2 regions of the Paenibacillus dendritiformis genome follow, and region 1 is predicted to be linked to the other one. Evidence: a T-box and tRNA genes for the amino acid it is inferred to sense, from the RefSeq annotation. Region 1 holds a T-box; the other holds one or more tRNA genes.
What was found. A T-box is a leader RNA that pairs with one kind of tRNA and senses whether it is charged. The one in region 1 lies ahead of L6439_RS06530 (valine--tRNA ligase), so its partner is inferred to be a tRNA-Val.
Positions count from the first base shown of each region.

Region 2: it has a tRNA-Val gene. The T-box ahead of L6439_RS06530 (valine--tRNA ligase) is inferred to sense a tRNA for this amino acid. The anticodon was not compared.

Region 1 is NZ_AP025344.1:1,491,404-1,495,338, forward strand. It holds gene L6439_RS06520 (LysM peptidoglycan-binding domain-containing protein) at 1-1,359, shown strand, start outside; gene L6439_RS06525 (hypothetical protein) at 1,445-1,609, opposite strand; T-box leader at 1,768-2,051, shown strand; gene L6439_RS06530 (valine--tRNA ligase) at 2,087-3,935, shown strand, end outside.
Region 2 is NZ_AP025344.1:1,613,017-1,616,951, reverse strand. It holds gene L6439_RS07080 (MDR/zinc-dependent alcohol dehydrogenase-like family protein) at 1-100, opposite strand, end outside; gene L6439_RS07075 (ROK family transcriptional regulator) at 296-1,414, opposite strand; tRNA gene L6439_RS07070 (tRNA-Lys) at 1,635-1,710, opposite strand; tRNA gene L6439_RS07065 (tRNA-Glu) at 1,714-1,788, opposite strand; tRNA gene L6439_RS07060 (tRNA-Asp) at 1,806-1,882, opposite strand; tRNA gene L6439_RS07055 (tRNA-Met) at 1,939-2,012, opposite strand; tRNA gene L6439_RS07050 (tRNA-Val) at 2,019-2,094, opposite strand; tRNA gene L6439_RS07045 (tRNA-Glu) at 2,107-2,181, opposite strand; tRNA gene L6439_RS07040 (tRNA-Ser) at 2,186-2,277, opposite strand; tRNA gene L6439_RS07035 (tRNA-Asn) at 2,281-2,356, opposite strand; rRNA gene rrf (5S ribosomal RNA) at 2,403-2,519, opposite strand; rRNA gene L6439_RS07025 (23S ribosomal RNA) at 2,580-3,935, opposite strand, start outside.

The DNA.
Region 1 (3,935 bases):
GTCGATCTGTTATCTGCCCGATCTCTTAACATTACGGGCATCTTGTCGCTCAAGGGCATCGCGATGGAACCGGCGGAACCGTCGAGCTGGGAGCCGGAGCAATTCACGGTCGTCCATCAGACGGAGGAGGAGCGCGGGGAGGATGAACCGGAGTGGCTTCGGGACTACGGGGAAAAAGCGGCGCCGAGTCCGGAGGCGCTTGATGCCGTGGCTCGCATCCGCTCCTTGGCCGACGGCGCCGAGCAGCGCGAAGAAGAAGGGCAAGCTGTCTCCGAACCGGCGGCTGAGCCTTTGCGTGAGAAGACCTACTCCGATTATATTGATCAGATCGGAGAAGCGAAGAAGGCGGAGGCGAAAGCCGAAACGGAAGAGGCCGAGCCGGATCAGGATCCCGGCCGGACCCAGCTGACCTGGGATCATGCGCCATGGGCCTTTCCAAGCGTAACGGATTTGCCGCCTGTGGTGCCGAAGGCCGTGGCTGAAGCGGAGGCAACCGGGGAGGCCGCCGGAGAGGAAGCCGGCGCGGACAGCGGACCGAAGGGCGAGCCGGAGTATCGTTCGCTCGACGAGAAGGAGGCCGCTGAACCGGAAGCGGAGGAGAAGCCGGCCGAAGCGCCTGCCGGCCGCACCGGTGAGGAGGCGGCGAAGTGGAATCTGCCGGAGCCGCAGGGCTCGGCAGCATCCGCATCCGTTCCGGAGCCCGAGCCGGAGGCGAAGCCTGCGTCAGCGCCGGAGCCTGCACTCGAGGCGCAGACCGAGCCCCGGGCTGAGGAGAAGCCAGCCGAAGCGCCTGCAGCGGCGGCCTCCGCCGCCGCCTCCGCCGGCGAAGCCATAGTCTCCGAAGCTTCCGCCGCAGAGGCGGACGTATCCGAAGAGCAGACGGCGGCGGAGGCGAATCCGCGCGAGGAAGCGGAGGCCGAGCCGGCCGGGGAGGCCGCCGCAGCCGCAAACGCTGCGGACGCAAAGCCCGAGATGAAGATCGCGATCAACAGCTCCAAGCCGGCAGACGCGCCGACCGCGGGCGGAGTCGGCTTCAGCTCGCTGCTCGAATCAAGCCGCCAGAAGAAGGAGCGGGAGCAGCGGGAAGCCGAGACGAAGCAGGCCGAAGAAGAAGCGGCGCTGGAAGCGGCCAAGGTGACGACCGGCGACGATATGAAGTGGCAGTCCCTGTTCCTGCAGCGGGTGAACGATGAGCACAGCTTCAAAAAAGTCCGCATGTGCATCGTCCAGCGCGAAGAGACGCTGGATACGATCGCGGATCGTTATCAGATGAATACGAATGAAATCGTGCTGTATAACCGCCTGCCCGACCAGAACGTGACGGAAGGCCAGGTGCTTTATATTCCGGTCACCTCCTGAACCGGGACACAATAGACCCGTCCGGCGAATCTCGCGGACGGGTCTTGTATGTGGTATGCGCATGCTGGGAAGGCCTGCCGCGAACTCAGTATACATCGAGCAAAAACCCGAGATACACGAGGAACAGCGCGAACAGCAAAAAGACATCGAGCCCGGTGGGCAGAAGCAGCGTCCGGACAAACTGCAGGCAGATGAGGGGAAAAATGACTCCTTTTACCGAATAGCGAATACGCCACCACCAACGTTCCATATGAGGACCACCTCCTATAGTACATGTTATGAAAGTGGAAAATCGGGATATGACTAATACGAAGAACGATTTGAAGCCGTCTATTGACTCGTGTGGAGAGCGAAGGTAAAATATATCGTAAACATGTGGTTGTCAGCGCTTGTCGCTGATGCCGCGGAGCAAAGACGTCGAACAGGAAGAGTAAGCGTCAAGGCCCCTTACAGAGAGCAGAGCGATGAGGTGTAACGCCTGCAGGAGCGTCCCGCTGAAGTCACCTGGGAGTTGCCCGTTTGAACGCGTCACGGTAGTGTATGAGCCCGGTGCTCGACATGTGCCGCCGCGCGCTAGAAGGGGACGGCCGCAACCGTTACATGCAGTGGAGTGCCGCCGCGTTCATGCGCATCATGAGACGCTTGGCGGAATTAAAGGTGGTACCACGGAAGTTGAACCTTTCGTCCTTTGCGGCGGAAGGTTTTTTTATTTGTCATAACGGAGGGAATGCTTATGTCAGAGAGTCAGGAACAATTGTCCATGCCGACCACGTATGATCCGAAGGCGGCGGAACAGAAATGGTACGCCTATTGGCAGGAGGGCGAATATTTCAAAGCCGGCCGCCGGCCGGATGCCGAACCTTACACGATTGTGATCCCGCCGCCGAACGTAACCGGGATGCTGCATATCGGGCACGCGCTCGATTTTACGCTGCAGGATATCATTATCCGCTCCAAGCGGATGCAGGGCTATGATGCCCTCTGGCTGCCCGGTTCCGACCATGCAGGGATCGCGACGCAGACGAAGGTGGAGCAGAAGCTGCGGGAAGAAGGTCTCACCCGCTATGATCTGGGCCGGGAGAAATTCCTGGAGCGCGTCTGGGAGTGGAAAGGCGCCTATGCCAAGACGATTCGCGAGCAATGGGCGAAGATGGGCTTCTCGCTCGACTATTCCCGCGAGCGCTTCACGCTCGATGAAGGGCTGTCCCGCGCGGTCCGGGAAGTATTCGTGAAGCTGTACGAGAAAGGGCTCATTTACCGCGGCAAGTACATTATTAACTGGGATCCGGCAGCCCGCACGGCGCTGTCCGATATCGAGGTTGAATATAAGGAAGTACAGGGCCACCTTTATCATTTGAAGTATCCGCTTAAGGACGGCAGCGGCTCGATTACGGTCGCGACGACCCGTCCGGAGACGATGCTCGGCGACACCGCGGTAGCCGTTCATCCGGAGGACGAGCGTTACAAGCATATGATCGGCAAGATGCTGGTGCTGCCGATAGCCGGCCGCGAGATCCCGATTATCGCCGACGACTACGTCGACAAGGAATTCGGCAGCGGCGCCGTGAAGATTACGCCCGCGCATGACCCGAACGACTTCGAGATGGGTCTCCGTCATGATCTGCCTCAGATTAATGTCATGGATGAGAGCGGCACGATGAATGAGGCGGCAGGCTCTTACCAAGGACTGGATCGCGCGGAGTGCCGCAAGCAGATTGTCAAGGATCTGGAAGCGCAGGGCGTGCTCATCAAGATTGAAGACCATGTCCATCAGGTCGGGCACAGCGAGCGGACGGGCGCGGTCGTCGAGCCGTATTTGTCGACGCAGTGGTTCGTCAAGATGAAGCCCCTGGCCGAGGCCGCTATCGAGGCGCAGAAGAACGGACAAGGCGTCCGCTTCGTTCCGGATCGCTTCGAGAAGACATATCTCCAGTGGATCGAAAATGTGCGCGATTGGTGCATTTCCCGCCAGCTCTGGTGGGGACACCGCATTCCGGCATGGTACTGCGAGGACTGCGGACATATGACCGTCGCGCTCGAAGATGCCGCTTCCTGTTCCTCCTGCGGCAGCGCGAAGCTGAGACAGGACGATGATGTGCTGGATACCTGGTTCAGCTCGGCCTTGTGGCCGTTCTCTACGCTAGGCTGGCCGGAGCAGACAGACGATCTGAAGCGGTACTATCCGACCAGCGTGCTGGTGACGGGCTATGACATCATTTATTTCTGGGTGGCCCGCATGATCTTTACCGCGCTTGAGTTCACGGGCGAGATTCCGTTCAAGGATGTGCTCATGCACGGCTTGGTGCGGGATGCCGACGGACGCAAAATGTCGAAGTCGCTTGGCAACGGCGTCGATCCGCTGGAAGTCATCGAGAAATATGGCGCCGATGCGATGCGCTTCATGATCTCGACGAGCAGCACGCCGGGACAGGATCTGCGTTTCCGTTGGGAACGGGTGGAGCAGGCGCGCAATTTCGCGAACAAGATCTGGAACGCTTCCCGCTTCGCCTTGATGAACCTGGAAGGCTTCACATACGAAGACATTGATCTGTCCGGCAAGCTGGGCACCGCGGATC
Region 2 (3,935 bases), 120 kb from region 1:
CTTCAAAGCGATAATCGTGTTTCCCGTAAGCTACAAGCGCTTTCATCGTTGCCGGCACCTTTCTCTTCGCGGCTCCCAAGCTAGAGGACTGTTGATTCATTGATGCATCCACCCTTCGATAATAAATGAGTTTTATTAAAGTGTTTTAAAAAACTACTTAACGTAAGAATAGCCGCTCTGGGCTGCCATGTCAATATGCAAAAAGATGCAGCGCAAAAAACGCATGGAGCCGGCGGAAGATACGAAGGATTCCTCCAGCCTCATCCCATGCGTTAAGATGCAAGCTTTATTTATTTTAAATTTGATGGATAAACTGATCGATAAACGGCAGAGCCGCTCCGGCCGCGATCGCTTCCGTTTTATAGTTGCAGATGCGCAGAAAGTCGGCATGATCCTCAAACGTATTTCTGGAGGCCACCAGCTTTTTCAATGTCTCGATATGATCCTCCATGTACGCGCCAACATAACCGCCAAGAATAATATCGCAGTCAAACAGCATGCGAATATTATTAATCGCGATTGCCAGATGCCACAAATATTTTTCCCACAATGTAAGCTTTTCCGGGTCCCCTTGTGCGACCTGTTCAAAAAATTGAGCCAAACTGCCATCGGCCGCATCGGACAATAAGGAAGCTGAACAGTAGGCTTCCAGACAGCCCTTTTGCCCGCAATAACAAGGCAATCCGTCCGGAATAATCGTAATATGTCCAATCTCTCCGCTCTTCTGATTTTCCCCCGCGAACACCCGATCGCCGATATAGACAGCCCCCCCGATATTGTTGCTCAACGAAATATAGAAGGCATTTTTCGTGTCCGGAGTCGCCCATATTTCCGCGATGCCCGCTGCGTTCGCATCGTTCATCAGGATGGCCGGGTAGGGAATATACTTGGCGAACCGCTCCAGCGTCTCTCCGGTAAAATTAAGAATTTTTCCATAGAATACGGTCTGACGGTCTTCCGTGATCAAGCCCGGAACACCGATGCCAACGCCTAATATTTTGGACTCGTCGATATTCAATTCCCTGACTATCTCTTGAAGGATATCCCCCAACAGCCGAAAATACGGGTCTGAAGCCTCAAATTTCTGTCTTCTTCGATTGATATTGATAATATCTCCATTTAAGTCGACGACCACGGTCGTGATATGGTTTCGCGTAATGTCCAAGCCAATCGCGATCTTGGCGTCGCTGATATAGGAAAAGAGTTGCGCATTCCGTCCCCCGGTATTTCCGATCGTGCCGGTATTCGCAATCAACTTTTGTTTCAGCAAATAATTCAGGTTTTGCGTCACCGTCGGCAGACTGATCTGCAATTGCTGTACAATCTCTTGCTTCGATAAATGTTGTTTTTGCCGCAGGAGCTTATAGATTCGATTTCGGTTGAATTCTTTAATGTTTACGGTTTTTTCCTCCATGCCGATCCCACCTTATTGAAACCCTTTTATAAAAGCGCTTATTTAGCAATTTCCAATTAATCATAATGCCTTTATCCAAAAACATCAATAGCAAGGGACGGCAACACGCGGGAGAGCAGGAATAAGCAGCGGCCATAAGGGGGAATATAGCTCAAGCAGGTCTGGCGCTCTAACATACAAAAAAAGCCTGCGCGTCTGCACAGACTTGTGGAATACATGCTGGTGAGCCATGAAGGACTCGAACCTTCGACACCCTGATTAAAAGTCAGGTGCTCTACCAACTGAGCTAATGGCTCGCATGGTGACCCGTACGGGATTCGAACCCGTGTTACCGCCGTGAAAGGGCGGTGTCTTAACCGCTTGACCAACGGGCCCCAGCATTGAATAAACATGGCGGAGCTGACGGGATTCGAACCCGCGTTCTCCTGCGTGACAGGCAGGCATGTTAGGCCTCTACACCACAGCTCCACGAACTATTCATTTTCCGCATCGAAGTTATGTATCAACGCGCGATGGAAAAAGTATTGCGGGGACAGGATTTGAACCTGCGACCTTCGGGTTATGAGCCCGACGAGCTACCGAACTGCTCCACCCCGCGATAATATGGTGGACACTAACGGGTTCGAACCGCTGACCCCCACCCTGTCAAGATGGTGCTCTCCCAACTGAGCTAAGTGTCCATATTCATGAAATGGTGACCCGTACGGGATTCGAACCCGTGTTACCGCCGTGAAAGGGCGGTGTCTTAACCGCTTGACCAACGGGCCACGCTGGCGGAGAGAGAGGGATTTGAACCCTCGAGACGCTTGTGACGCCTACACGATTTCCAATCGTGCTCCTTCGGCCAGCTCGGACATCTCTCCGTATGGCTCCCCGAACAGGACTCGAACCTGTGACAACTCGGTTAACAGCCGAGTGCTCTACCGACTGAGCTATCAGGGAATATTACGACCTCACGGTTCACCGGAGACCGATATGTAGAGCTTCTGCTTGGCAGCGTCCTACTCTCCCAGGACCCTGCGGTCCAAGTACCATCGGCGCTGGAGGGCTTAACGGTCGTGTTCGGGATGGGTACGCGTGGAACCCCTCCGCTATCGCCACCAAACAGATAAGGTATTGTACCTTAAAAACTGAATGCGAAAGTAAATCATCAAATCATCTTCGTTAGGATAAGCCCTCGACCGATTAGTATTGGTCAGCTCCATGCATTGCTGCACTTCCACCTCCAACCTATCTACCTCGTCGTCTTCAAGGGGTCTTACCAATGTGGGAAATCTCATCTTGAGGGGGGCTTCACGCTTAGATGCTTTCAGCGCTTATCCCTTCCGTACTTGGCTACCCAGCTATGCCTCTGGCGAGACAACTGGTACACCAGCGGTACGTCCATCCCGGTCCTCTCGTACTAAGGACAGCTCCTCTCAAATTTCCTACGCCCGCGACAGATAGGGACCGAACTGTCTCACGACGTTCTGAACCCAGCTCGCGTACCGCTTTAATGGGCGAACAGCCCAACCCTTGGGACCTACTTCAGCCCCAGGATGCGATGAGCCGACATCGAGGTGCCAAACCTCCCCGTCGATGTGGACTCTTGGGGGAGATAAGCCTGTTATCCCCAGGGTAGCTTTTATCCGTTGAGCGATGGCCCTTCCATGCGGTACCACCGGATCACTAAGCCCGACTTTCGTCCCTGCTCGACTTGTAGGTCTCGCAGTCAAGCTCCCTTCTGCCTTTGCACTCTTCGAATGATTTCCAACCATTCTGAGGGAACCTTGGGGCGCCTCCGTTACTCTTTAGGAGGCGACCGCCCCAGTCAAACTGCCCGCCTGACACTGTCCCCGAACCGGCTTCACGGTCCCAGGTTAGAACTCCGATACGATCAGGGTGGTATCCCAACGGCGCCTCCACCGAAGCTGGCGCTCCGGCTTCTAAGGCTCCCACCTATCCTGTACAGACCGTACCAAAGTCCAATATCAAGCTGCAGTAAAGCTCCATGGGGTCTTTCCGTCTTGTCGCGGGTAACCTGCATCTTCACAGGTATTAAAATTTCACCGGATCTCTCGTTGAGACAGCGCCCAAGTCGTTACGCCATTCGTGCGGGTCAGAATTTACCTGACAAGGAATTTCGCTACCTTAGGACCGTTATAGTTACGGCCGCCGTTTACTGGGGCTTCGGTTCATAGCTTCGCCTTACGGCTAACCACTCCCCTTAACCTTCCAGCACCGGGCAGGCGTCAGCCCGTATACTTCGCCTTACGGCTTCGCACAGACCTGTGTTTTTGCTAAACAGTCGCTCGGGCCTATTCACTGCGGCCCCCTCGGGCTATTCACCCTACCGGGGCACCCCTTCTCCCAAAGTTACGGGGTCATTTTGCCGAGTTCCTTAACGAGAGTTCTTCCGCGCGCCTTAGAATTCTCTTCTCGCCTACCTGTGTCGGTTTGCGGTACGGGCACCTTCACCTGGCTAGAGGCTTTTCTTGGCAGCATGAAATCAAGACCTTCGGTACTGTAATTTTCCCTCCCC